2 regions of the Streptomyces sp. NPDC002573 genome follow, and region 2 is predicted to be linked to the other one. Evidence: riboswitches for the same ligand, from Rfam matches in the RefSeq annotation. Region 2 holds a riboswitch; the other holds the start of a gene.
What was found. A riboswitch is a leader RNA that binds a small molecule or an ion and turns the genes downstream of it on or off. The one in region 2 is predicted to bind guanidine.

Region 1 (14,159 bases), on a different contig from region 2:
GCGGGCGTTCGGTTCCCAGCCCCACATGCGACCTTCTGGCGTGCTGAAGTCAACGAACCACCAGACGGCGCAGCCTAGGGTCGTGAGTGGCACCGTGTGGCGCGGGGGATGCGGAGGTTCCGGCTCGGCCGGCCCGAACGCGCGCGCGAGCTGGAGGAGGGACTCCTCGTCGCTGTACCACCGGCCGGTGTCGGTGAGGGACAGGACTCTGCTGCTGGGGCCGAATCCGCCGTCGGCGACTTCGAGATACAGGCGCCGCAGCAGGGTGGGCATGGGCCACCCGATGATGGCCTCCAGCTCCGCGACTGCCTCCGCGGGTGCTGGGGGAGGCAGTTCGCGCTCCTGGGCGAAGGCCCGAACGCGGTCGATGAGTTCGTCCTCGCTCACCGCCTGATCATCGAGGCGGCGACTTCGCCCTGTCCACTGGGCGACCCCGGCGGTCGGCCTGCAACGGGCCTGTTGCCGGGCCCGGTTGCCTCATACCACCCGACCGTGTCGGCCGCTCACCGCCGGGTTCGTTCGTACCCACCAGGCTCAGCCGTAACCACCGGACTCAGCCATGGTCGCCGGACTCGGCCCTGGCCGCCAAGTTCAGTCGCAGTCGCAGGGCTCGGCCGTAGTCGCCGGACTCGGCCGTGGTCGCCAGCCTCAGTCGTGGTCGCCGGACTCGGCCCTAGCCGCCAAGTTCAGTCGCAGTCGCAGGGCTCGGCCGTAGTCGCCGGACTCAGTCGCTGTCCGGGCTCGTGTGGATCAGGCCCGGCCCGCGGTCCACGACCGTGTCCCCGTACGTGATGTCGTGGCCGTTCTCGCACTGGAGAACCGCGTGGACCGGTGCGCCGCACTCGTCGTGGCGTACGACCACCGAGGGCCCCTTTTCGCTCGCGGCCCAGGTGTCGCCCCACTGCCGCAGTGCCATGAGCACGGGCAGGAAGTCGCGGCCCTTCTCCGTCATCTGGTAGGCGTAGCGGGTCCGCTGGCCGGGCTCCCGGTAGGGGACGCGTTCCAGCAGTCCCGCGGCGGTCAGTTCCTTCAGGCGCGCGGAGGTGGCGGGCTCGCCGATGCCCACGCGCTTGGCGAAGTCGTCGAAGCGGCGAGTGCCGAAGAACGCCTCGCGCATGATCAGCAGCGCCGACTTGGTGCCGACGATCTCCAGGGCGCGGGCGATGGAGCAGTTGGTCGTGGACCAGGCGTCGCGTTCCGTCAGCAGATCAGTCATGCCCTAACACTAACCTGACTTGCTTCATGCGTAGCCAGGCGGTAGCGTCCCAGCTGACTTTTCAAAACATTAGCCAGCTTCGGGGTGCTCCCCCCGGCAGGAGGAATCATGGACATCAGCACAGCCACCGCCCTGGTCACCGGTGCCAACCGCGGACTCGGCAGGAGGATCGCCCAGGAGCTGGCCGCCCGTGGCGCCACCGTGTACGCCGCCGCCCGGAAGCCGGAGACGATCGACCTGCCCGGTGTGAAGGCGATCCGGCTGGACATCACCGACCCCGACTCCGTGGCCGCGGCGGCCCAGGAGGCCGGTGACGTCAATCTGCTGGTCAACAACGCCGGCACCTCGACCGGATCTGATCTGCTGACGGGCAGCTGGGACGACGTCCGCCTCGAGGTGGAGACCCACTACCTGGGCACCCTGCGCATGATCAGGGAATTCGCTCCGGTCATCGAGGCCCGCGGTGGCGGCTCGATCCTCAACATCCTGTCCGTCCTGTCGTGGATCAGCTATCCCGCCGTGGGCCCGTACGCCGCCGCCAAGTCCGCGGAGTGGAGCATGACGAACGCCCTGCGCCAGGAGCTCGCCCCGAAGGGCATCAGGGTCGCCGGACTCCACGTCGGCTACATGGACACCGACATGGCCGCCCATGTGACGACGCCGAAGAGCGACCCCGCGGACGTCGCCCGCGCGGCCGTGGACGGCATCGCCGCCGATGCGTACGAGATCGTCGTCGACGAGGTCAGCCGCAAGGTCCAGGGAGGCTTCCCCGGCGGAATCACGGCTCTGTACCCGCAGCTCGGCTGAGAAGGGGAGTCCGTGCCGGCCACTCCTCCGTCCGCCACGCCGTCGCGCCCGGGCCCGCCCGGGCCCGCCCGGGCGCGACGGCGGCGAACCCAGCGCAGACCCGATCTCCCCGCACCCGCCCCTCCCGGCTCGCCCCGGCCGTCACGCTTGATAGCGTTCGCGACCCCCAACTTCCTGATCCAGGAACAGAGTCGGGGCATCCACTTCAACAAGGACGCCGATCTGCTGTCCTATGTGATCGGCCCCGAGCCGTTCCGCTTCGTCGACGGACACGCACAGCGCGGCGAGATACGCGGCCTCGGCATCACCGTCGACGAGGACGCCGTACGCGCCGCGGACCGCACCGGCGACGCCTGGCGCAATCCGGTGTGGCGGCACGACGACGGCAGCCCCGACGGTATGGCGGTCGACGTCGAGGGCGCGCTGTGGGTCGCCGTGTGGGGCACGGCGACCGTGCGCCGCTACCGGCCGGACGGCACGCTCGACCGTATGCTGCACCTCCCTGCGGCCCGGCCGGCCGGAGTGTGCCTCCAGGGCAGCACGCTCCACATCACCTCGGCCCGCGTGGGCCTGGCCGCACCCGGCCCGTCAGACGGCGGGGTCTTCGGGGTTCCGGTCGACGTACCGGGCCCGCCCACGCCCGCGTTCCGGCCCGATCCGGCCTGGCGCCTGCCCGCGCCGGTCGCGCAGGAGCCCGTATGACGTCCCCATGGTGTCCGCGGGCCGGACGGGTCGTCTTCGTCGGCGAGACCATGGCGGCCCTGACTCCCGACCCGCCCCGGCCGCTGGCCGACGCCGGGACCCTGCGCCTGTCCGTGGCGGGAGTGGAGTCGAACGTGGCGATGTGCCTCGCCGATCACGAGATCCCCTTCAGTTGGCTCTCGGCCCTGGGGGACGATTCTCTGGGGCACCGCGTGCGCACCACCGTCGCCGACGCCGGGGTCGATGTCTCCCAGGTCCGCACCGATCCCCACCGTCCCACCGGCCTCCTGGTGAAGGACCCGGGTCCAGGCGGACACGCGTCCACTACTACCGACGCGGCTCGGCCGCCTCGGCGCTGGGCCCCGGGCTGCTGGACCAGGAGCCGGTGACCACGGCCGCGCTCCTGCACCTCACGGGCATCACTCCCGCGTTGTCCGCCTCCTGCCGGAGCCTGGTGACACAGGCCCTGGCCGTCCCGGCGGACGAGCGGCCGTACGCGGTCAGCTTCGACGTCAACCACCGTGCCGCCCTGTGGCCGGACGGCACGGCCGCGTCCGTGCTGCGTGAGTTGGCCGATCGGGGGGACGTCGTCTTCGTCGGCCTCGACGAGGCCCAGGGCCTGTGGGGCGCCGACGTGACGGTCCCTGGCATACGGGAGTTGCTCCCGCATCCCCGGATCGTCGTCGTCAAGGACGGCGCCCGCGCCGCGACGGCCCTCACCGCCGAAGGGATGTGCACGGTCCCCGCTCTGCGCACGACGGTGGTCGAGCCGGTCGGCGCCGGCGACGCCTTCGCGGCCGGGTTCCTGGCGGGGCTGCTCCGGGGAACGACCACCGTGCGCGCGCTGCGACTGGGACACATCACGGCCGTCAGCGCCCTCCAAGTGACCGGAGACCACGGTCCGTTGCCCGACCCGGCCGAGATCGAACGCCTCCTCGCCCTCTCAGCCGGTGCGTGGGAGCGGCTCAATGAGCTCCGGGCGGACGCGTGAACGTCATCCGGTGCTCGGCACGCCCGCGGACCGGGTTCACGGGCACAGGATGAAGTCGGGAAAGGCACGTCGAGCGGGCCGGTCACCGACCTCCGCGAGCGCCGCGCGGATCTCACGCAGATGGCGGGTGGTCATCTGCAGCGGGGGCTCGTCGGGCTGGTAGGTGGTACGGATCGGGTAGTCCACGCCCGGTTCACGGGTCATCTCGATATGGCAGCCGAGCACATGGGTGACCGGCCGTCCGTCGCTGAACTCGATCAGGCGGTCGATGGTCCGGGTGAAGGCGACCCAGTCCTGGATGTAGAGCCTGCCGGGGTAGACCGTGTCGCCCGTGAGCAGGAACCCGGTCCACGGGTCGTAGAAGGTGACCGCCGCGTCGTGATGACCCGGGGTGGCCAGACACTCCAGCACCCGGCCGCCCAGATCGATCCGCGCCACGGCGCCGGGGTCCTCGGTGAACCCGAAGTACTCCCAGGCGGTGGACCGGTCCGCAGCCACCACCGTGGTGGCGGGACGGTCGGCGAACTGGGCGTCGCCCGCGACGTGGTCGCCGTGTGGGTGGGTGTGCAGGACCAGCAGGCCGTACCCGTCCCGGGGGTTCCGGGTGAGCCACTCCGCGACGAGTTCGTCGACGGTCCGGCGCAAGGGGAAGTACTCCGCGGAGGCGGTGGCACCGGTGTCGATCAACACCGCCCGATCATTGCCGAACAGCAGAAACAGGAAAGGCGCTTCATAGTTGATCGCCATGTTCTGCCGCAGGATGAACGTGTGCTCGTCGTAGCCGTGGACCTGGATGTCCGGGTCCGCGTTGTGCTTGGCCGACGGCGAACCATGGATCCACGGGACGTCGAGCGCACGCGGCTCGGGAACCCCTGCGGCGAAATCGACCCACGACGTGCCCGTATCCATGACGACTCCTTCGGTGCGTCGTCTTGGCAGGCCGGGTACGGCGCACATCTCGTCCGGGGCAGGCACGGTTACGAGCCGCCGCGGCGAAGCTACCACGAGGCCGACCGACTGATCATGACAATGACAGGCGGCCGGGTCGGCGCCGCGTCGGCGCACGGCAGACGGCGCTTGTCGGCCAGGTGCTCGTACGAGTCCAGGCCGGTGGGGTGAATCCGCTGGACACCAAGATCCAGGCGGGCAAGGCCGCTCATGCGCAGAGCCGGCTGCCCGCGGTGCTCGGCCTGGACCTCGCCGGCGAGACCACGCTGGAGGCGCTGCTGGAGAGGGTCCGCGAGACCTTCGGCATGGAGTCGGTTGCGCTGCTGGAGCGCACCGGCGAGACTGCGCCCTGGACCTGCGCCGGCAGTGTGGGACCCGAGCCCGCGGGCGTCCCGGAGGACGCGGACGTCGACGTACCGGTCGGCGACCACATGGCGCTGTCCCTGCGCGGCCGGGTGCTGCCGGCCTCCGACCGGCGGGTGCTGGCCGCGTTCGCCGCGCAGGCCGCCGTCGTCCTGCACCGCCAGCGCCTGCAGCACGAGGCGGACCAGGCCAAGGAACTGGCCGAGGGCAACCGCATAAGGACCGCGCTGCTCGCCGCCGTCAGCCACGACCTGCGCACCCCGCTCGCCGGCATCAATGCCTCGGCGACCTCGCTGCGCTCCGACGACGTCGAGTGGTCCGAGGAGGACCGGGCGGAGCTGCTGGCCGCGATCGAGGAGGGCGCCGACCGCCTCGACCACCTCGTCGGCAACCTGCTGGACATGTCCCGTCTCCAGACCGGCACCGTCACCCCGATCATCCGGGAGACCGACCTCGACGAGGTCGTGCCCATGGCGCTCGGCGGGGTCCCCGAGGACAGTGTGGAACTGGACATCCCCGAAACCCTGCCCATGGTCTACGTCGACCGGGGCCTGCTGGAGCGGGCCGTCGCCAACGTCGTCGAGAACGCCGTCAAGTACAGCCCGCCGGGGGAGAGCGTCCTGGTGTCGGCGAGCGCCCTCGCCGACCGGGTGGAGGTGCGGGTCATCGACCGGGGCCCCGGGGTCCCGGACGAGGCCAAGGACCAGATCTTCGAACCCTTCCAGCGGTACGGCGACTCGCCTCGCGGTGTCGGCGTGGGCCTCGGTCTGGCGGTCGCACGCGGGTTCGCCGAGGCCGTGGGTGGCACGCTGCATGCCGAGGACACGCCCGGCGGCGGCCTGACCATGGTGCTCACCGTTCCGACCTCACCGGAGGGGCGGCCGGAGTGGCCGAACGTGTCGGCGGCGGCGATGTCCTGAGGACCAGGCGTCGGGCGACACGTCTGACGCTCCGTTCCCTGCCCTCCCAGCCGACGTGACCGGCCTGCTCCCTCCCGGCTCCCCGGCGGAAGCAGGCCGGTCCTCCCGTATCCACACCGACCGACCCGCCCGGGCCGCACTGGGAAGCGGACGCCCGCCCCACGGCGGAGACTGACTGCGACCGTTCGACTGTCCGACCGGCCCTGACGAGGTCCCGATGGCGTATGGCCTGGCACGACGTGAGCTGAGACCGAGGGTCCCGCTGCGTCCCGGCGAGGGCGAGAAACACCACCTCACCAGCCTGGAAGGGCTGGCCGCGCTGTCACTGGACGCGCTCAGCTCGGTGGCGTACGGCCCCGAGGCGATCGTGCTGGCGCTCGTGGCCGCGGGCACCGGGGCGCTGAGCGCGACCCTGCCCATCACGCTGGCGATCACCTTTCTGCTCGCGGCACTGGTCATCTCGTACGGCCAGGTCATCGCCGTACACCCGGACGGCGGAGGCGCCTACGCCGTCTCGAAGGCCGAACTGGGCCCGACCTCCAGCCTGCTCGCCGCCGCCAGCCTGGTCGTCGACTACGTGCTCACCGTGGCCGTCAGCCTGGCCGCCGGCGGCGACGCGCTGGCCTCCGCGTTCCCCGCCCTCGCCCATGACAAGCTGCTCATCTGCCTGATGGGCCTCGCTCTGCTGACGGGTGTGAACCTCCGCGGCGTCACCGAGAGCGCCCGGGTGCTGATGCTGCCCACCGTGCTGTTCATCGTGGCCATCCTCGGAGTCGTCGTCCTCGGCCTGCTCCGCCCACATCCCGCGGCCGTCGTCGGCATGGCCCAGTCCTTCCCGGCGCACGAGACGCTGGGTCTGCTGCTCATCCTCAAGGCGTTCTCCTCCGGCTGCTCGGCCCTGACCGGCGTGGAGGCCATCGCCAACGCCGTACCGACCTTCCGTACCCCCAGGTTCAAGCGCGCCCAGCGCACCGAACTCATGCTCGGTGCGCTGCTGGGGATCATGCTGGTCGGCCTGGCCGTGCTGATCCGCCGCGACCATGTGGCCCCGCGCGGCGGCGTCACCGTACTGGCACAGCTCACCGCAGGCGCCTACGGCACCGGCTGGGCCTACTACGCCACCAACATCATCGTCACCCTGGTGCTGCTTCTCGCCGCCAACACCAGCTTCGGCGGACTGCCGGTGCTGATGAGCCTGCTCGCCCGCGACCACCGGCTGCCCCACCTGTTCGGACTGCGCGCCGAACGCCCCGTCTATCGCTACGGCGTCGTCGCCCTCGCCCTGATGGCCGCCCTGCTGCTCATCGCGGTCAACGCCGACACCCACCGGCTGATCCCCCTCTTCGCCATCGGCGTCTTCATCGGCTTCACCCTCAGCCAACTCGGCCTAGTCAGGCACTGGGCCAGGCAGAAGCCCGAGGGATGGAAGCGGCGCGCGCTGATCAACGGCACCGGGGCACTGCTGACGACCCTGGCCGGCGTCATCCTCCTCACCACGAAGTTCCTGGAAGGGGCGTGGGTGGTCGTCATCGCGGTGCCGCTGATGATGCTGCTGTTCGCCCGGATCCAGCGGTACTACACCGAAGTGGGGAAGGAGCTGGGACTCGGCCGTATCCCCGGCCCACCCGACCGGCGTACAGCGAGCCTGGTCATCGTTCCGCTCGGTGACGTCAGCAAACTCGCGCGGCACGCCATCGGCGCCGCCCTCGCCCTGGGGGACGAGGTGGTCGCCGTCGCCGTCCAGGCCGACCCCGACAAGACCCGTGCTCTGCGGGAGGCGTGGGAGCGATGGGACCCCGGTGTCCGGCTCGACATCATCGACAGTCCGCACCGCTCACTCGTACAGCCGATCGTCGACTATGTGCAGCGCGCGGCTCAGGACGGAGACGGACGCCAGATCGCCGTCCTCATCCCCGAGGTGGAACCCCGCCACCGCCGCTACGAGATCCTCCAGAACCAGCGCGGACTGCTCCTCGCCACCGTCCTGCGATCGCGCACGGACGTGGTGGTGTGCATGCTCCCCTACCGACTACGCCTCTGAGCCGGGCGACGCCGCGGAGTGCCCCTGGCACCGCTTCGCTCGCTTCCGTAGCGTGGCGTGATGCGCTTCGCCTTCAAGACGTCACCGCAGGGAACCACCTGGAACGCTCTGCTCGATGTGTGGCGGGCAGCCGACGAGATGGAGGTCTTCGAGTCCGGATGGACCTCCGACCACTTCCAGGCCATGCACGGAACCGACCCGACGACCCCTCGCCTCGAAGGCTGGATCACCCTGGCGGCACTCGCCCAGGCGACACGACGACTGCGCCTGGGCACGCTGGTCACCGGCATCCACTATCGGCATCCGGCGGTGCTGGCCAACATGGCGGCCACGCTTGACGTCATCTCAGGCGGTCGGCTGGAACTCGGCATCGGGACCGGCTGGAACCAGGAGGAGTCCCACGCCTACGGCATCGAACTCGGCACCCCCCGACAGCGCAGCGACCGCTTCGAGGAGGCCTGCGAGATGCTGACCGCCCTGCTCGGACCCGACCAGAGCACCACGTTCAAAGGCGCGTACTACGAGCTGACCGACGCTCGCTGCAACCCCAAGCCGATCCAGCGACCTCACCCCCCTCTCTGCATCGGTGGCAGCGGGGAGAAACGCACCCTACGGACCGCGGCCAGGTTCGCCCAGCACTGGAACTTCGACACCGGAACACCCGAACAGTTCCGCAGAGCACGCGACGTGCTGCACCAGCACTGCGGCAGCGTCGGACGCGACCCGGCGGAGATCCGGCTCTCCGCGCAGGTGCGCCACACCGGAGACCCCGCGCGGACCGCCGCGGACGCGGCCGCATTCGCTGCCGAGGGTGCCGAACTCGCCGTCGTCTACCTCCCGTTGCCCTACTCGCCGCACGTCCTCCAGCCGCTGGCGGACGAACTGGCCGGCATGGCCTGACCGGAAGCGCCGTCCGTCACAGATTGCGCAGCGCGCGGCCCATTCTTGTCAGGGCCTCGCGCAGTACGGCTGGTGACGTCGCGAAGTTGAGCCGTACGCACCCGGCCCCGCCGGAACCGAAGACATGGCCGGAACTGAGGGCTACTCCGGCCTTGTCCAGGAACATCCTCGCCGGCCCGGCCACATCACTCACCACCCCGGGACCATCGGCCCGCTGGTCGCCGTGCAGTCCCAGCTCCGTACAGTCCAGCCAGGCCAGATAGGTGCCCTGCGGCGGGCGGTAGCGAACGGCGGGGAGGTGTTCCTCGACGAGTTGCCCCAGCAGACGCCGGTTGGCGTCGAGGCCGAGCAGCAGTTCGTCGAGCCAGTCCCCTCCGTCGCGAAACGCCGTGGCGTGGGCGATGACCCCCAGATGGCTGGGGCCGTGGCTGACCTCTTCGGGCATACGACGAAGGTCGTCGGCCGCCTCGCTGCCGGCGATCGCCAGCGCGGCCTTGAGACCGGCGAGGTTCCACGCCTTGGACGCCGAGATCAGCGCGAAGGCGTTCTCGGAGCCCGGAACGCAGAGAAAGGGCGTGAAGGCTGCTCCGGGCAGCACCAATGGGGCGTGGATCTCGTCGGACACCACCCGTACGCCATGCTTCCGGGCCAGCTCGGCGACGGCTCGCAGCTCCTCCCGGGTGTGGACGACTCCGGTCGGGTTGTGCGGGTTGCTCAGGAGGAACGCCGCACGGCGGCCCCGGCTTCGGGCTCGTACGAAGGCGTCCTCCAGGGTGCCGAGATCGATCCGGAGATCCTGTCCGAGCCTTGCCTCGACGACCTCCCGGTCGGCGTGGGTGATGAACGCGTAGAAAGGCGGATACACCGGCGAGCACACGACCACGGTCTCCCCCGGGTCGGTTGTCAGCCGGAGCACTTCGACGATCCCCATCATGACGTCGGGCACGATCGCGGTGCGGGCGATGGGCAGGTCCTCCCAGCCCCATCGCACGCGGGCGAACTCCGCGAGCGCCTCGGCGTAGGCGCTTCCATGCGGGTAGCCGGTGTCGCCGAGGTCGATCGTCGTGTGCAGCGCTTCGACGATGGGCGGCGCGAGAGGCACATCCATCTCCGCGACCCACAGCGGGAGCACATTCTTGGGGTACACGCGCCACTTCATGCTCGTACGCTTCTGCAGCTGCTCAAGGGACAACTGTGTGAGGGGATTCGCGCGACCGCTCCTCGCGTCGTCGAGACCCGCGCTCTCCCTGCGATCCATTGGTCTGCGCTCCCGTGGCCGTGTAGAAGCGTGCTCGTGAGTTCGTGGGCACTCTCATAGTGGCCCCGCCGGGCGCCTCCTGCTCCTCCGCGTGCCGGCACCTCTCCGCCGAACCCATCCGCAGTATGAGATATGTGTCCCTTAGCGTGGCTTTTGTGCAGGCGGGATCTTCGTGAGCGGAAGGGAGCTGGGGACGTGGCGTTCGCGGAGTCTGCCGGTGGCGGTGAGCCCCCGCTCCCTCCTGTGTCGGTCCCGCGGGCCGGGCGGCGGTCCCCGGCACCGCTGCTGGCGGTGTGCTCCGGGTACTTCATGGTGATCCTGGACGTGACGATCAGCAACGTCGCCGTGCCGGTGGTCGGCCGGGACCTGTCCGCCTCGCTCACCGGCATCCAGTGGATCACGGACGGATACACCATGGTCTTCGCCGGGTTACTGATGACCGGCGGCGCGCTGGGCGACCGGCTCGGCAACCGTCGGATCTTCTGCTCGGGCGTGGCGGTGTTCACCGTGTCCTCCGCCGCGTGCGCGTTCGCGCCCACGGCTCCCTTCCTGGTGGCGGCCCGGCTGGTGGAGGGGCTCGGCGCGGCGCTGATCGTGCCCGGCTCCCTGGCCCTGCTCCAGCAGGCCTACCCGGCGCCGGCCGCACGCTCACGAGCCTTCGGCCTGTGGGGCTCGATGGCGGGCATCGCGGCCTCGGCGGGACCGCTGCTGGGCGGGCTCCTGGTCTCGACCGTGGGCTGGCGCTGGGTCTTCCTCATCAATCTGCCCGTCGGCGTGGCGTGCCTGCTGCTGACACTTCGGCACGTGGCACCCTCGCCCCGGAACGCCGACCGGGCTCTGGACCGGCCGGCGCAGTGCGCCGTCGTGGCGGCCGTGGGGTTGCTGACGGCCGCGCTCAACGAGGCCGGACGACGTGGCTGGTCCGACCCCGCCGTCCTCGCCGGGTTGGGCCTGGCCGCCTCGGCCGCCGTGGCGTTCGTGCTGCGCGAGCGGCTCGCCCGGTCGCCCGCCCTCCCGCTGAACCTGCTGCGCTCACGCGCGATGAGCGGCGGGGCCGGCATCGGTCTGCTGTTCAACTTCGCCTTCTACGGCATGGTGTTCACCGCCAGCCTCTCCTTCCAGCACCAGCGCGGCTTCAGCGCCCTCGCCACCGGGGCGGCCCTGTTCCCGGCGGTGGCGATGACCATGTTCGCCTCCGTGCTGTCCGGGCGGCTGAGCCGCCGCACGGGCGATCGTCCGCTGGTCGTCTCCGGCATGCTGCTGGCCGCCCTCGGACTGGCCGGCTGGGCCGCGGCGGGAGCCGCTCCCGCCTACCCGCTGCTCGTGGCACCCATGATGGCCGCCGGGTTCGGTACGTCCTTCGCCCTCACCGGCTCGACCGCCACCGTGATGGGTGCCGCGTCACCGGCATACGCCGGGGCCGCCTCCGCCCTGTTCAACACCACCCGCCAGATCGGCAGCGCCACCGGCGTGGCACTCGGGGGAAGCCTCCTGGCCACGCACACCGACTACGGCGCCGGGCTGCGCACCAGCATGGCCATCGGCGCCCTCGCCTATCTGACCGCCGCCTGCCTCGCATGGCAGTGCGTGCCCACGGACTCCGAAGTCCCGTAGGCCCTACCGGGGCTGCCGAACGGGCCGGAGCGGTCCGCGTATGCGCGTAGGCCGTGCGGAGGAACCGGCCGCTCCGGGGGCACCAGGGCCGCCCGGCCGGGAAAGCACACAGGGGGAGGACCGGCAGACCCGCACGGACGAGACGGAGACAGGGCGATGGCGACCACCACCGCGAGCGAGGCCCGGACCGGTCTGGAGCCGGCCAGTCTTCAACTGCCGGGCATCGTGCTGGGGGTGGGGCTGGGCGGGTTCCTCGACGGCATCCTGCTGCACCAGCTACTGCAGTGGCACCACATGCTCAGCAGCACCAACCACGACCGCATCGGCGTCAAGTACTACAACCCCCACACCGTCTCGGGGCTGGAGATGAACACCCTCTGGGACGGCATCTTCCACATCGTGTGCTGGATCGCCGTCCTCATCGGCCTCGCGATCCTGTACTCCCGGGTCACCCACAACCGCCGCCGGGTGTGGACGTCCCGGGTGCTGTGGGGCTGGATCCTGGTGGGCTGGGGTCTCTTCAACCTCGTCGAAGGCATCCTGGACCACCACATCCTCGGTATCCACCATGTCCGCGGCGGCCCCCACCAGGTCTGGTGGGACATCGCCTTCCTCGTCCTGGGCGCGCTGCTGGTCGCGGGCGGCTGGCTCCTCCAGCGCAGTGGCCGGCCCTTCGACCCCGAAGCCCCCGCCCCCCGTCTCGCGGGATCACCCGCGTAATGGGTCACGACACCCATCACCTCCACCACGGCGCCGGAAGCGGCCTGCCGGAGATCCTGCTGCCGGTGCTCGCCCTGCTGGCGTGCGCGGGCATCTACCTTCGTCTCGCCCGCCTGGCCCGGCTCCGGAACCCGGTGCGGGGCTGGAGCCCCTGGCGTACGGCTTGCTTCACCATCGGCCTGGCCCTGCTGGCAGCGGCGATCCTGCCGCCGCTCGCACCCCTCGCCCACACCGACTTCCGCGGCCATATGGCCCAGCACCTGCTGATCGGCATGTACGCCCCGCTCGCCCTGGTGCTCGGTGCCCCCGTCACCCTTCTGCTGCGGACGCTGCCGGCACACCGCGCCCGCCAGGTCACCGCGGTCGTGCGCAGTCGGCCTGCCCGCCGGTCGGCCCATCCGGCCGTCGCCCTGCTGCTGTCCGCCGGCAGCCTCGCGATCCTCTACTTCACCCCGCTCTACGACACCGCCATGGCCCATCCGGCCGGGCACTGGCTGCTGCACGCCCACTTCCTGATGTCGGGCTGCCTGTTCGCCTACGTCATCGCCGGCCCCGACCCGGCCCCCGCCCGCCCCGGCGTCCGCGCCCGGCTGGTCTACCTCGGCTGCGCCATCGCCCTGCACGCCGCCATCGCGCAACTGATGTACGGCGGCATCTGGGTCGACATTCACGCCCCCGTCCCCGAGGTCCAGGGCGGTGCGGAAATCATGTACTACGGCGGCGACATCGCCGAGCTCCTTCTCGCCGCCGCCCTCGTGACCACCTGGCGCCCCGAACGCCGGTCCCTCCCGGCCGCGAAGGACTACCCGTCCTACCGTCCCGCGCGGACATGACGCCCACCGGTTCGCGGCGTCCGCCAAGGACGGTGACGCCGCCGGCCGCGATCCCTTGCGCGAGGGGCGGGATTCGCCTCGCCGCCATCTTCGAGCCACTCCCAGGACGTGTCCGGCTGTGACGGTCGGGGAAGTTGGCTATACAACTTTGCCCGAGGAGTGAACGTGTCCCCCCTGCCCGCTTTCCCGATCGGCGACCTGCCGGTGATGTGGCTCCGCGACAACTGCCCCTGCACCCAGTGCCGCGATCCGCGCTCCGGCCAGAAGCTGTTCCAGATCGGCTCCCTTCCGGACGGGCTGCGGGTCGCCGCGGTGGCCGCCGCCGACAGCGCCGGGGCGCCGGCCGTCGAGGTGACCTGGGGCCCCGACGGGCACCGCTCGACGTACCCGCAGGCCTGGCTGGAGGCCCATCGGCCCGGGCGACCGGAGCGCCGGGACCGGCGCACCGAAGCCGGCAAGGAACTGTGGACGGCTCGCGATCTGACCGGCCGGGTGCCCACGGCGGACTGGGACGAGTACCTGGCCGAGCCGGCCCTGCGGGCGCGGATGCTGGAGTCCGTGCTGCGGCTGGGCTTCATGGTGCTGCGCGGGGTGCCCGAGCGCGAGGGCCAGGTGCTCGCCGTGGCGGAGACCTTCGGCTACGTCCGTGAGACCAACTACGGCAAGCTCTTCGACGTACGCGTCGAGCCCGACCCGAACAACCTCGCCTTCACCTCGGTCGCCATCACACCACACACCGACAACCCGTACCGGGACCCGGTTCCGACCGTGCAGCTGCTGCACTGCCTGGTCAACGACGCGGACGGCGGGGACTCAGGCCTCGTCGACGGCTTCGCCGCAGCCGCG
Region 2 (14,159 bases):
GCACGGGCTGAAGGTCGTCGGGGCGACGCTGATGCCGTTCGAGGGCCACCGGGGCTACCGGGCCGACCGCGAGCGGGTGCGGCAGGCCGTCAACGCGCAGATCCGGTCGGGCACGGTGTACGACGCGGTCGTCGACTTCGACCAGGCGCTGCGCGACCCGTACGACCCGCGCCGGCTGCGCTCCGACTACGACTCGGGCGACCACCTCCACCCCAGCGACCGGGGCTTCGCCAGGATGGCGGAGGTCTTCGACCTGACCTCGCTGAGGGGCGCGGTACCGGCGCAGCTGTGACGGCAGCCGGCGGCCCGACGGCCGCCGAGGCCGCGGGCCGGTTCGGCAGTCCCCGCCGGGGGCCGGTTCGGCATTTCCCGTCAGGGACGGGTTCAGCACTTCCCCGTCGGGCCGGCTCGTTCGGGAGTCGTCGTCGAGCCCGTTCGGCGGCCCTCAGTAGTCCCTGTAGCGGCGGCGGTCGCGATGCCCGCGGCGCTCCTCCCGGCGCTCGCGGCGCTCCTCCCGGCGCTCCTCGTAGCGCTCGCGGCGCTCCTCGCGGCGTTCGCGGAGCAGTTCGCGGTGCTCCTCCATCGCCTCGCGGTGCTGCTCCAGGGCCTCACGGGCGTCGAACAGTCCGTCCAGGCCCGCCAAGACCCCGCGTTCCCCGCCCCGGGAGTCCTTCAGCTCCCTGCGTGCGGCCTTGCGGTCCAGCTTCTCCTGGCGCCGCTCCTCCTTCAGCCGCTGCCGCTCCGCCCGGGTCAGCCTGCGCTCGACGCCGACCCCGCCCCAGAAGGCGAACCCGGTGACGATCACACGCGGCGCGCCGGGATCGCCGGGCGTGCCCTCCTCGCGGTGGTCGAAGCCCCCCATGATCCCGATGCCGCGCACGACCACCTCGACGCCGGGCGGCACGATCACATTCATCCCGCCCATGATCGCCACGCAGTTGATCTCGATCTCGCGGTCCGCGAAGTACGCCTCGCGCAGATCGATCTCGCCGCCGCCCCAGAAGGCGAAGCAGTTGAACCGCCGGGGCGCCGTCCAGCGCCCCTTGCGCTGGAACCCGGACATGACGGCGACCGCCCACGAGGACGACCCCTCGCCGCCGACGATCCGGTCCCGCCAACTCCCGCTCACCGCAGGCTCCTTGACCAGGGACACCGGCGGGGCCTCGACGCCCGCGGCGGGCAGGTCCCGGGTGATCGGCGCCAGTTCACGGTACGTCCGCGCCCGGTAGGTCGCCTCCAGCCGCTCCTCGAACTCCTCCACGTCGAGACGGCCCTCCGCGAGGGCGTCCCGCAGGACCTCGGCGACCCGTTCACGGTCGGCGTCGGAGGCACGGAGATCCGGTGCGGGGGACCCGGAATCCCGCGGCGTCAGCCGCTGATCGTCACGTCCCCCGGAAGACACAGCGTCGGTCATGGGCTTCAGCCTACGAGTTCCCCGCGCGCCGGACTACGCCGAAGTCCTCCCGGCGTACATCCGCGCGATGACCTCCTCGATGTCCGGCTCCCGCACCGACAGGTCCACCAGCGGATACTCCGCCGCGATCCGCGCCACCAGCGGGGCCGCCGACCGGGACGCGGGGAAGGCGAGCCACTGCCGCGGCCCCTCCACCCGCACCACGCGCGCGGGCGGCGCCTCGATCGGCGGCAACTCCCGCTCCAGGTCGACCACGAGGGTGCGCTCGCTGTCGCCCACCTCGTGCAGCGCGCCCGGCGCACCGTCGTACACCAGGCGCCCGTGGTCGATGACCATCACCCGGGAGCACAGCTGCTCGATGTCCTGGAGGTCGTGCGTGGTCAGCAGCACCGTCGTGCCGCGGTCGGCGTTCAACTCGCGCAGGAACGCCCGCACCTTGGCCTTGGAGACCACGTCGAGACCGATCGTCGGCTCGTCGAGGTAGAGCACCTCCGGGTCGTGCAGCAGCGCCGCCGCGATGTCCCCGCGCATCCGCTGCCCCAGCGACAGCTGCCGTACCGGGACGTCCAACAGACTGCCCAGCTCCAGGAGTTCGACGAGGCGGTCCAGCCGCTCGCGGTACCGCCCGTCCGGGATGCGGTACATCCGGTGCATCAGCCGGTAGGAGTCGATCAGCGGCAGGTCCCACCACAGGGTCGTCCGCTGACCGAACACCACCCCGATGTGCTGGGCGAGCCGCAGCCGTTCGCGTGCGGGGTCGATCCCGGCGACCCGCAGCCGGCCGCCGCTCGGGGTGAGGATCCCGGTCAGCATCTTGATGGTGGTGGACTTCCCGGCGCCGTTCGGTCCGATGTAGCCGACCATCTCGCCGCGCGCCACGGTGAAGGAGAGCCCGTCGACGGCCCGCACCTCCCGCCGCTCGCTCCTGAGGAAACCGGTCCGCTTGCGCACCTGGAAGACCTTCTCCACGCGGTCCAGTTCGATGAAGCCGCCGTCCCGCACCGCGCCGTCGTCCCGCACCGAGCCGCCGTCCCCCATCAGGCCACCGTCCATGACTTCCTCAGCTCCCCGTGCTCCGGTACGAACGCAGTCCCGCGCGCCAGGCCAGCCCCGCCGCCGCGCAGCAGCCCGCCGCCACCAGCGGCGGGGTGAACGCGACCCAGGCCGGCAGGTCGAGCGGATAGGGCCGCCCCAGCACGTACAGCGCGGGCAGCCAGTTGACGAAGGCGAGCGGCAGTACGAAGGTCACGCCGCGCACCAGTTCCTTCGCGAAGACGGTGGGCGGGTACTGCAGCAGCGTCTGACCGCCGTAGGTGAAGGAGTTCTGCACCTCGGAGGCGTCCTGCGCGACGAACTGGAAGGCCGCGCCCGCCACGAACAGCGCGCAGAAGATCAGGCCGCCGCTGAGCAGCGCGAGCGGGATCATCGCCACCTTGAGCGGGGTCCAGGCCACGTCGAGCACGGAGAGCGCGTACCCGAGGACGCATGCTCCCTGAGTGACGCGGCCGAGCCGGCGCAGCCCGAAGCGGTCCGCGGCGACCTGCGCCAGCACGGGCGCGGGGCGCACCAGCAGGGTGTCCAGCGTGCCGTCGCGCACCCGCCGCCCCAGCCGGTCCATGGAGCCGATCGCGAGGTCCGCGAACCCGAACGCGGTCGACGCCAGCCCGTACAGGAAGGCGACCTCGGGCAGCCGGTAGCCGCCGAGGACGTCGACCCGCGAGAACATCAGCAGGATCGCGACGAAGTCCAGCGCGGTGGCCACGAGGTTGCCGAGCGTGGTCATCACGAACGAGGCCCGGTAGGCCATCGTGGAGCGGATCCACATCGCGGTGATCAGCCGGTAGGCACGCAGGCCCTCGCGCACCCGCCCGTACGTCCTCCCGCCCGGCCGGAGCGGCCACCGGTCCTGGTCCCGAGGGGCCTCGTGGGCGGAGGCGCCCGCGTCGACGTCCGCTCCCGCCTCCGCGTCCGCGTCCACGCCCTCGTACGTCTGCCCGCGCAGATCCCCGTACGACCGCCCGTGCGGCCGCCCGCGCGTCTCCTCGTACGTCTCCTCAGCCACCCTGCACCACCACCCGGCGCGTCGCCGCGGACTGGAGCATCCGCCCGGCCGTCAGCAGCACCGCGGCCCAGGCGAGCTGACGGGCGTAGACCGCCACCGGGTCCGCCGTGCCCAGCAGGACGTCCGTCGGCGCCTGGATCAGCGACGCCCAGGGCAGGGCGCGCACGATCTCGCCGAGCACCCCCGGGAAGACGTTCAGCGGCAGCAGCATCCCCGAGCAGAACATGGCGACGATCCAGGAGATCTGCGCCACACCCGCCCCGTCCATCAGCCAGAACGCGCTGAGCGCGACCAGGTAGCGGATCGCGAAGCTGACCACCGTGCCCAGCAGGACGGCGGTCAGGAAGGCCACCCAGACCAGTGGACTGCCGGGCAGGGCGAGCGGGAAGAGGAGCGCGCCGGCCGCCATGGGGATCGCCCCCCGCGCCAGCAGATGGAACAGGGCCCGGCCCAGATCCCCCGCCAGCCACCACAGCTGGAGGTCGGCGGGCCGGTACAGGTCGATCGCGATGTCGCCGGTGCGGATGCGCTCGATCAGTTCGTCCTCGAAGCCGCCGCCCATCACCGAGACGGTCATCAGCAGCGCCTGCCCGGTCCATACGTACGTCAACGCCTGGGCCTCGTCGTACCCCCCGAGGTGGGGCCGTTCGTGCCACAGGGCCAGGTAGGTGTATGCCAAGATCAATCCGAAGACTGTGTTGGTGAACACCCCCGCCGCGGTCGCGGTCCGATAGGTCGCGTACCGCCGGAAACCACCGGCGGCGACAGCGGCGTACAACCGCCCTGTCCCCACGGGAAACCTCCTTCGACGCGTTCCGGGGCGAAGCGCAGGAGCCTAGCGCGCGGACGAGGTGGCGTACCACACGTTTTTCCGCTGCGGCAGGTCCGTCGTACCGGGAACGGAACGGTTGGTGCGACAGTCTTCATCAGGGGGCGCACATGGCGTATGAGGGCGTACGGGAACGTACGACGCGAAACGGGAGTCCGGCACCACGATGAGCGACGAGCCGCAGCCGCAGCAGAGCAGCAAGGGCGGGGCGCCCACAGAACCGCCACCGCCCGCGGCCTTGGACCCACAGCCCGCGGTCCCGAAACCGCAACCCGCGGCCACGGAGCCGGAGCCTGCGGCCACGGAGCCGGAGCCTGCGGCCACTGATCCGCAGCCCGCGGACCCGAAGCCGCAACCCGCGGTCACGGACCCGCAGCCGACGGTTCCGAAACCGCGGCCCGCGGACACGGACCCGCACACCGTGACCCTGAAGGCGCAGTCCGCGGCCGCCGACCCGCAGACCATGACGCTGAAGGCGCAGCCCGCGGACACCGACCCGCAGACCATGGCCCTGAAGGCGCTGCCCCCGGCCGCCGATCCGCACACCATGACCCTGAAGGCACTGCCCCCGGCCGCGGCCCCCCAGCCCACGGCCCCGAAACCGCAACCCACGGTCCCGAGACCGCGCCCCGCCGCCGTGGCCCCGCAGTCCGCCGCCATGGCCGCGCAGCCCGCCGCCATAGACCCGCAGTCCGCGGTCCCGAGCGCGCAGGCCGGGTCCGGCGGGCAGGGGAAGCGGCCGAGGCGTACGGGATGGCGTCGGCTGTTCCCCACCTGGCGGATGGTGCTCGGCACCTTCGTGGTCGGGGTCCTGCTGCTCATCGGCCTGTTCGCGCTGGGCTACTCCATGGTCAAGATCCCGCCGGCCAACGCGCTCGCGACCAAGCAGAGCAACGTCTACCTGTACGCGGACGGCACCGAGATCGCCCGCGACGGCAAGGTCAACCGCGAGAGCGTCGGCCTCGCCCAGATCTCCAAGGACGCCCAGCACGCCGTGCTCGCCGCCGAGGACCGCGACTTCTACACCGAGTCCGCCGTAGACCCCAAGGCGATGGTCCGCGCCGGCTGGAACACCGCCACCGGCAAGGGCAAGCAGTCCGGCTCCACGATCACCCAGCAGTACGTCAAGAACTACTACCTGGGCCAGGAACAGACCGTCACCCGCAAGGTGAAGGAGTTCTTCATCTCGATCAAGCTGGATCGCGAGAAGAGCAAGAACGACATCCTCGAGGGCTACCTCAACACCAGCTTCTTCGGCCGCAACGCCTACGGCATCCAGGCCGCCGCCCGCGCCTACTACGGCGTCGACGCCATGTCCCTCGACCCGGCCAAGGGCGCCTACCTCGCCGCGCTGCTCAACGCGCCCAGCGAGTACGACGTCGTCGCGCACCCGGAGAACAAGGGCGCGGCCGAGGCCCGCTGGAACTACGTCCTCGACGGCATGGTCAAGAAGGGCTGGCTCAGCAGCTCCCAGCGCGCCGGCATGAAGTTCCCCATGCCCAAGGAGGCCAACGCCTCCACCGGCCTGTCCGGCCAGCGCGGCTACCTCCTCGACGCGATCAAGGACTATCTGCAGGAGAACAAGATCGTCGACGCGGACCAGCTCGCCGCCGGCGGCTACCGCATCACCACCACCCTGCAGAAGAGCAAGCAGGACGCCTTCGTCAACGCGGTGAACGACCAGGTGATGTCCAAGCTGGACAAGAAGAACCGCAAGGTCGACAACTACGTCCGCGCTGGCGGCGCGGCCGTCGATCCGCGCACCGGCAAGATCCTCGCCATGTACGGCGGCATCGACTACGTGAAGCAGTACACGAACAACGCCACGCGCGGCGACTTCCAGGTGGGCTCCACCTTCAAGCCGTTCGTGTTCACGTCCGCCGTGGAGAACAACTCCCGGACCCAGGACGGCCGTCCCATCACCCCGAACACGATCTACGACGGCACCAACAAGCGTCCGGTCCAGGGCTGGTCCGGCGGCGTGTACGCCCCCGAGAACGAGGACAGCCACTCATACGGCGACATCACCGTGCGCGACGCCACCGACAAGTCGGTCAACGCGGTGTACGCGCAGATGGCCGTGGACGTCGGCCCGGCCAGGATCAAGCAGACCGCGGTCGACCTCGGCATCCCGTCCGGCACCAAGGACCTCAACCCCTACCCGTCCATCGCGCTGGGCACGGCCACCGCGAGCGTCCTGGACATGGCGGAGGCCTACGCGACGCTCGCCAACCACGGCGAGCGCAGCACGTACACCCTGGTCGACAAGATCACGAAGGACGGCGACGACGTCGGCGGGCTGCCCGAGCAGAAGACCGAGCAGGCCGTCAGCCGCGAGGCCGCCGACACCACCACCTCGGTCCTGCAGAGCGTCGTCCAGAACGGCACGGCGACCAGCGCCCTGGCCGCGGGCCGCCCGGCCGCCGGCAAGACCGGCACCGCGGAGGAGGACACGGCGGCCTGGTTCGCGGGCTACACCCCCGACCTCGCCACGGTGGTCTCCGTGATGGGCCAGGACCCCGTGACGGCTGCCCACAAGCCGCTGTACGGCGCGATGGGCCTGGACCGTATCAACGGCGGCGGCGCGCCCGCGCAGATCTGGGCGCAGTTCACCAAGGAAGCGCTGCAGGGCAAGCCGACCAAGGACTTCGACCTCCAGCTCCAGGCCGGCGCCGACCAGACCCTGGAGCCCTCCACGAGCCCCTCGGACCAGCCCACCGGCACCACCGGCACCCAGGACAACGGCGGCACGACCGGCGACCAGGGCACCCAGGGGCAGGACCAGGGCCAGGCCCAGGGCCAGAGCGACGGCGGCACCACCAGCAGCGGCGGCCCGACCGACCCCGGCGGCACCACAGGAACCGGCGGAGCCCCGGGGACCGGCGGAACCGGCACGGGCGGCGGCACGGACACCGGTGGCGCCACCGGGGCCGGCGGAACGACGGGCACGGGCGGAACCACGGGCGCGGGCGGCACGACCGGCGACGCGGGCACGACCGGGACCGGCGGGACGACCGGCGACGGCGGACCGACCGGGCCGGGCGGACCGGCGGGCGGCGTGGGGTTCTGACCGGGACGGCCGGGCGGTCGTGACCGCCCGGCCGACGCACCGGGTCAGTGACCCGAGGTCGCCTTCAGCCCCACCACGGCCACCAGCAGCAGCGCCACGAAGAAGATCCGCGCGGCGGTCGTGGGCTCACCGAGCACGGTCATGCCCAGCACCGCCGCGCCGGCCGCACCGATGCCCACCCAGACTCCGTACGCCGTACCGATGGGCAGGGACCGCGCGGCGTACGACAGCAGAAGCATGCTGGCGACGATGCCCGCGCCGGTGCCCAGGCTCGGCCAGAGACGGGTGAATCCGTCGGTGTACTTCATGCCGACCGACCAGCCGACCTCGAGCAGGCCGGCGAGGACGAGCAGGACCCACGCCATGGGGGCACCTCCGTGTTTCGGTGATCAACAGGGGGTGCGTCGTCTTTGCGTCCCGGTACGGCGCGTCTCGTCGGGTCCCTCGCGGGTCCGCCCAACATAGCAAAGGACAGGCAAAAGAGGCTGGTGACAACGGTCACCAGCCCCTTTTCGCGCGGATCGCGCCGATCGCGCGAGCTCGGCGGGCCCGCGGAGACGCGCGGGCCCGGGTGGCCCTACAGGTAGAGCCCCGTGGAGTCCTCCGACCCCTCGAAGCGGTCCGCGGCCACGGCGTGCAGATCGCGTTCGCGCATCAGCACGTACGCGGTCCCGCGCACCTCGACCTCGGCCCGGTCCTCCGGGTCGTACAGGACCCGGTCGCCCGGCTCCACGGTCCGTACGTTCTGTCCGACCGCGACGACCTCGGCCCAGGCGAGGCGCCGGCCGACGGCCGCCGTCGCGGGGATCAGGATGCCGCCGCCGGAGCGGCGCTCGCCCTCGGCGGTGTCCTGCCGCACCAGCACGCGGTCGTGCAGCATCCGGATGGGCAGCTTGTCGTGGTGGTTCTTCTCGCTCACGCCCCGAACCTACCTGTCTCCGACGGCTTCGTGCGCGGCCGGGTCAGCCCTTGCGCCGCCGGGAACCGAGGGCCAGCAGGCCCACGACCCCGACCACGACCAGCGCCACGGGCACGATGCGCTCCAGGCGCGGCGCGCCGTCCTCCGTGACCATCTGGCTCTTCACCTCGCCGACGACCCGGTTGGCGCGGACGTACGCACGGCCGAGCGTGTTGTCGACATGGGAGACGACCTTGGCCTTGGCGTCCCCGACGATCGTCTTCGGGTGCACCCGGACGCCGATCTCGTCGAGCGTCTCGGCCAGCGTTTCGCGGCGGCGCTTGATGTCCGCCTCGATCTCCGCCGGAGTTCTGGTGTCCGGTGTGCTCGACGTGTCCGCCACCGCGTTTCCTCCGTGGTCGTTTGCGACGTGTTCCGTGCAATTCCTGCGTCTGTGGTCGACAGTCTGTCAGTTCCTCGCCGAACGCACCCATCGGCACCCCTCTGGAGCCGCCGGACGCGGATTAGGCTCGTCGGGTAACCGCCCCCTGCCTGTGAGGTAACGACGATGAGCGAGCGACTGCAGCCCGGCGACACCGCCCCCGCCTTCACCCTGCCGGACGCCGACGGCAACGAGGTCTCCCTGGCCGGTCACAAGGGCCGCAAGGTCATCGTGTACTTCTACCCCGCCGCGCTCACCCCAGGCTGCACCAAGCAGGCGTGCGACTTCACGGACAACCTGGAGCTGCTGGCGGGCGCCGGCTACGACGTCATCGGCATCTCGCCCGACAAGCCGGAGAAGCTCGCGAAGTTCCGTGAGAAGGAGGACCTGAAGGTCACCCTGCTCGCCGACCCGGACAAGAAGGTGCTGGAGGCCTACGGCGCGTTCGGCGAGAAGAAGCTGTACGGCAAGACGGTCGTCGGCGTCATCCGCTCAACGGTGATCGTGGACGAGGAGGGCAAGGTCGAGCGCGCCCTGTACAACGTCAAGGCGACGGGCCACGTAGCGAAGATCATCAAGGACCTGGGCGTCTAGGACCCCAGGGGGACCAGGAGTCCAAGGACTCCGGGGACCAGGAGTCCAAGGACCCCACCTCCCCCGAGCGGCCCGCACCGACCCTCCCGGTACGGGCCGTTCCGCATACCGGGCGCGACTGTCCGACAAACGGTTCGTCACTCCGTACGAGACCGCGACCAGGCGGCCGGAAGCGGAGGGAACGTCATGGCCACCGACGCCGCAGCCGCCTCCGCCCGGAGTGTGCGCGGGGCGGCCGAGATCCTCGGAGTCCCCGACGACGGCCGTTCGCGTGCCGCCTTGGGACGGATGTTCCGGGAACGGAGCATCGACACGTCCCACTTCCGCGGCTTCCGCCCGGCGATTCCCGAGAACGCGCTGCGCACAGCCGTGGCCGAGGCCACGAGCTACGCCGGCGTCATGCGCACACTGGAGCTCGAGGTGAACGACACGAACCACCGCCGGGTCCGCCGCGGCGCCGCCCAACTCGGGCTGGACACTGGCCACTTCGCCCGGCGCCCCTGGGCTGCCGCCCGCACGCTCCGCCGCGCGCCCGCGGCGGAGCGGGTGCTGGTCGTGCTCCCCGCCGACTCCGCGCGCCCCAACCGCGCGCGGTTGCACGTGGCCCTCCAGGAGGCGGGCCTTCCCTACCGGTGGGCATCGTGCGGGAACCAAGGGCAGTGGCTGGGGCAGCCCGTCACACTTCAGATCGACCACATCAACGGTGACCGGCAGGACATCCGCATCGAGAACCCGCGGTACCTGTGCCCGAACTGCCATGCACTGACGGCAACATGGTGCCGCCGGAAGGACGGGCGCACAGCGGGGCGGCCGGACTCCCCCGTACACTGAACGACACGAAGCGGCACAGGAAGATTAAATGTCCGCTTTGGGGCGGTCGTGGCGAAATAGGCGATACGCGCGGGTTTTAGGTGCCCGTGGGAGAAATCCCGTGTGGGTTCGAGTCCCACCGACCGCACACAGACATGAGGAAGGCCCGGTCCGGATGATCCGACCGGGCCTTCGCTGCGCCGGGCTCAGCCCAGCAGTTCCCGTACCACCGGTACCAGGGCGCGGAACGCCTTGCCTCGGTGACTGATCGCGTTCTTCTCCGCGGGGGTCAGCTCCGCGCAGGTGCGCGTCTCGCCCTCGGGCTGGAGGATCGGGTCGTAGCCGAAGCCGTTCGTGCCGGACGGGGCGTGGCGGAGCGTGCCGAGCAGCCGGCCCTCGACCACGCGCTCGGTGCCGTCCGGCAGGGCCAGGGCGGCGGCGCAGGCGAAGTGGGCGGTTCGGTGGGGGGCGTCGATGTCGGCGAGCTGGGTGAGGAGCAGTTCCAGGTTGGCCCGGTCGTCGCCGTGCCGGCCGGCCCAGCGGGCGGAGAAGATGCCGGGGGCGCCGCCCAGGACGTCCACGCAGAGGCCGGAGTCGTCGGCCACGGCCGGCAGGCCCGTGGCCTGGGCCAGGGCGTGGGCCTTGAGCAGGGCGTTCTCGGCGAAGGTGACGCCTGTTTCCTTGACGTCGGGGATGTCGGGGTAGGCGTCCGCGCCGACGAGGTCGTGCGGGAGGCCCGCTTCGGCGAGGATCGCCCTGAGTTCGGTGATCTTTCCGGCGTTACGGGTGGCGAGGATCAGGCGGGTCATGCCGTCCAGTATCCGTGCGGTCGCGGCGCCGCTTCGCCACGCCCCCGGCTCGTCAGGACGAGGTGCAGACCTTCGTCAGTTCGCCGGCCGCGTCCGTGACCGGGCCGACGTCGGGGGTCGTGTCGCCGTTCTTGAGGGCGTCGCGGACGTTGCCCACGGCCTCGCGGACGTGGTCGACGGCCTTGTTGAGGTCGACGTCGTCCGTCTTGTCGCCGATCTTGTCGAGGTTGCTCTCGATGGAGTCGAGGGAGGCGTCCGCCTGGCTCGGGTCGTTCGCCGCGCTCTCGACCGCCTGCTGGAGATCGGTGACGCTGTCGGCTATCGCGTCGGCGGTCTGCACGCAGTCGATCGCCTTGCCGACGGCGTCGCAGCCCGCGCTCGCGCCCATGGCGGCGAGTACGGCGACGGCGGCGAACGCGGCGGTGGTGGTGCGGCGACGGTGGTGGCGCGCGGCCATGGAGGGTCCCTCCCCGTTGACGGTGCCGCGCTCCCCATGGAGGCACCAGCCGGTCCGGCGCGTCCTACGCCGGGCCGGGCGTACGGGGCCGAGGGCGGGGCGCGGGTTGTCCCCGGCGCCCCACCGCTTCGGCTGTGCGGCTACCCCTGAAAACGCGGGACGGCGCTACTCGGTTGCCTCGAGGGCCGCACGCTGGATCGCGGTGAGCCGGCCGCAGCCCGCGGCGGCGAGGTCGAGGAGGGCGTTGAGTTCCTCGCGGTCGAACGGCGTCGCCTCGGCCGTGCCCTGGACCTCGACGAAGCGGCCGTCGCCGGTGCAGACGACGTTCATGTCGGTCTCGGCCCTGACGTCCTCCTCGTAGCAGAGGTCGAGGAGGGGGACGCCGCCCACGATGCCGACGGAGACGGCGGATACGGTGCCGGTCAGCGGCTGCCGGCCGGCCTTGACCAGCTTCTTGCGCTGGGCGAAGGCCACGGCGTCGGCCAGTGCCACATACGCTCCGGTGATCGCGGCGGTGCGGGTGCCGCCGTCCGCCTGGAGGACGTCGCAGTCGAGGACGATGGTGTTCTCGCCGAGCGCCTTGTAGTCGACGACGGCGCGCAGGGAGCGGCCGATGAGGCGGCTGATCTCGTGCGTACGGCCGCCGATCTTGCCCTTGACCGACTCGCGGTCGCCGCGGGTGTTGGTGGAGCGGGGCAGCATGGCGTACTCGGCGGTGACCCAGCCCTCGCCGGTGCCCTTGCGCCAGCGCGGCACGCCCTCGGTGAGGGAGGCGGTGCAGAGGACCTTCGTGTCGCCGAAGGAGACGAGGACGGAGCCCTCGGCATGCTTGCTCCAGCCGCGCTCGATGGTGACGGGGCGGAGCTGGTCGGGGGTTCGGTCGTCGATTCGAGACATGGGTCCGAGCCTATCCGCACACGGGGAAGGGGCCCCTCCCGCGGTGGAAAGGGCCCCTTCCGGGTGAGTGCCGGACCGTTTCGGTCCCGGGCGGCTCACATCATGTCTTCGATCTCCGCGGCGATCGGGTCGGCGTCGGTGCCGATGACGACCTGGATGGCGCTGCCCATCTTGACGACGCCGTGGGCGCCGGCGGCCTTGAGGGCGGCCTCGTCGACCAGCGAGGGGTCGTTGACCTCGGTGCGGAGGCGGGTGATGCAGCCCTCGACCTCTTCGATGTTGTCGATGCCGCCGAGCCCGGCAACGATCTTCTCAGCCTTGCTGGCCATGTCTTCTCTCCCTGATCCGAACCGCTTTGTCGCAGTAACCCACAGTTGACCCAACCATGCGAGCGGTCATGCCGTCGGCAACCAAGGGTGCGTTCACGACAGTGCGACCGTCCGAAGAGCTGGTCTACACCACTGGGGCGGCGGCCGCCAAGCGCGGTTTCCGCCCTAAGGGCAACCATCTCCGGATGTGTCGCATTTCTCCCTCTATGGGCATTGCCCCCGTTATGCGCGAGGCCAGAGAATTCATGGGTTCCTTATCCCGCCTTGACCGTGCTACAACAGGTCTACACCAGTGGTGTAGACCACGCGGGTGCTGTTCATCCCCCTTTCCCGTCCCCGGCAGCACCCGACCACATGGAGGAACTATGAGCACCGCCACCGCGACGACGGCGGCCCCCGCAAAGAGGCGGGGATCCGGGCTGTTCCAGGGCCTGCAGAAGATCGGCCGCAGTCTTCAGCTCCCGATCGCCGTACTGCCGGCGGCGGGCATTCTCCTGCGACTCGGCCAGCAGGACATCCACGACAAGCTGCACCTGCCCGACAAGGTCACGGCAGTGTTCGCCACAGCTGGTGGGGCGATCTTCGACAACCTGCCGATGCTGTTCTGCATCGGTGTGGCGATCGGCTTCGCCAAGAAGTCCGACGGCTCCACGGCGCTGGCCGCCCTGGTCGGCTTCCTGGTCTACAGCAATGTGCTGAAGGCCTTCCCGGTCACCGAGGCCAAGATCCAGCCCGGCGCGGACATAGCCGCCACCTACAACAACCCCGGCGTTCTCGGCGGCATCCTGATGGGTCTGCTGGCGGCGGTGCTGTGGCAGCGCTTCCACCGGACCAAGCTGGTCGACTGGCTCGGCTTCTTCAACGGCCGGCGCCTGGTCCCGATCATCATGGCGTTCGTCGGCACGCTGGCCGGCGTCTTCTTCGGCCTCATCTGGGAGCCGATCGGCAAGGGCATCTCCAGCTTCGGTGAGTGGATCACCGGTCTCGGCGCCCTGGGCGCGGGTCTGTTCGGTCTGATCAACCGTGCGCTGATCCCGGTCGGCATGCACCAGTTCGTGAACACCGTCTCCTGGTTCCAGATCGGTGACTTCAAGAACTCGGCCGGCCAGGTCGTCCACGGTGACCTCAACCGGTTCTTCGCCGGTGACCCGACCGCCGGTCAGTTCATGTCGGGCTTCTTCCCGATCATGATGTTCGGTCTGCCGGCCGCCGCGCTCGCCATCGCGCATGCCGCCCGCCCCGAGCGCCGCAAGGCCGTGCTGGGCATGATGATCTCTCTGGCGCTGACCTCCTTCGTGACCGGTGTGACCGAGCCGATCGAGTTCTCGTTCATGTTCATCGCCCCGGTGCTGTACGCGATCCACGCGGTCCTCACCGCCCTGTCCATGGCCGTCACCTGGGCGCTCGGCGTCCACGCGGGCTTCACCTTCTCCGCGGGTGCCATCGACTACCTGCTGAACTGGAACCTGGCGACCAAGCCCTGGCTGATCATCCCGATCGGCCTGGTGTTCGCGGCGATCTACTACTTCGTCTTCCGCTTCGCGATCG

Region 1: linked by a shared signal. The riboswitch ahead of ACFYX0_RS27595 (MBL fold metallo-hydrolase) and the one ahead of ACFYX0_RS11635 (DMT family transporter) in region 2 are both predicted to bind guanidine.

What each region holds. Positions count from the first base shown of each region.
Region 1 covers NZ_JBIARC010000032.1:96,223-110,381, reverse strand. Annotated here, with positions in the region: gene ACFYX0_RS27620 (SMI1/KNR4 family protein) at 1-387, opposite strand, end outside; gene ACFYX0_RS27615 (helix-turn-helix domain-containing protein) at 725-1,216, opposite strand; gene ACFYX0_RS27610 (SDR family oxidoreductase) at 1,325-2,023, shown strand; partial or broken gene ACFYX0_RS27605 (SMP-30/gluconolactonase/LRE family protein) at 2,165-2,725, shown strand; partial or broken gene ACFYX0_RS27600 (sugar kinase) at 2,722-3,716, shown strand; gene ACFYX0_RS27595 (MBL fold metallo-hydrolase) at 3,753-4,625, opposite strand; guanidine-III (ykkC-III) riboswitch at 4,638-4,707, opposite strand; gene ACFYX0_RS27590 (ATP-binding protein) at 4,805-5,947, shown strand; gene ACFYX0_RS27585 (APC family permease) at 6,165-7,988, shown strand; gene ACFYX0_RS27580 (LLM class F420-dependent oxidoreductase) at 8,049-8,888, shown strand; gene ACFYX0_RS27575 (MalY/PatB family protein) at 8,905-10,047, opposite strand; gene ACFYX0_RS27570 (MFS transporter) at 10,342-11,760, shown strand; gene ACFYX0_RS27565 (DUF2243 domain-containing protein) at 11,917-12,480, shown strand; gene ACFYX0_RS27560 (cytochrome c oxidase assembly protein) at 12,480-13,313, shown strand; gene ACFYX0_RS27555 (TauD/TfdA family dioxygenase) at 13,479-14,159, shown strand, end outside.
Region 2 covers NZ_JBIARC010000009.1:48,854-63,012, forward strand. Annotated here, with positions in the region: gene ACFYX0_RS11605 (SGNH/GDSL hydrolase family protein) at 1-292, shown strand, start outside; gene ACFYX0_RS11610 (DUF1707 domain-containing protein) at 446-1,414, opposite strand; gene ACFYX0_RS11615 (ATP-binding cassette domain-containing protein) at 1,448-2,467, opposite strand; gene ACFYX0_RS11620 (ABC transporter permease) at 2,475-3,476, opposite strand; gene ACFYX0_RS11625 (ABC-2 family transporter protein) at 3,469-4,269, opposite strand; gene ACFYX0_RS11630 (transglycosylase domain-containing protein) at 4,964-7,375, shown strand; gene ACFYX0_RS11635 (DMT family transporter) at 7,420-7,740, opposite strand; guanidine-III (ykkC-III) riboswitch at 7,774-7,831, opposite strand; gene ACFYX0_RS11640 (co-chaperone GroES) at 7,953-8,255, opposite strand; gene ACFYX0_RS11645 (DUF3618 domain-containing protein) at 8,338-8,676, opposite strand; gene bcp (thioredoxin-dependent thiol peroxidase) at 8,842-9,309, shown strand; gene ACFYX0_RS11655 (HNH endonuclease) at 9,496-10,140, shown strand; tRNA gene ACFYX0_RS11660 (tRNA-Leu) at 10,183-10,267, shown strand; gene rdgB (RdgB/HAM1 family non-canonical purine NTP pyrophosphatase) at 10,326-10,928, opposite strand; gene ACFYX0_RS11670 (hypothetical protein) at 10,981-11,385, opposite strand; gene rph (ribonuclease PH) at 11,551-12,282, opposite strand; gene ACFYX0_RS11680 (glucose PTS transporter subunit EIIB) at 12,378-12,611, opposite strand; gene ACFYX0_RS11685 (PTS transporter subunit EIIC) at 12,977-14,159, shown strand, end outside.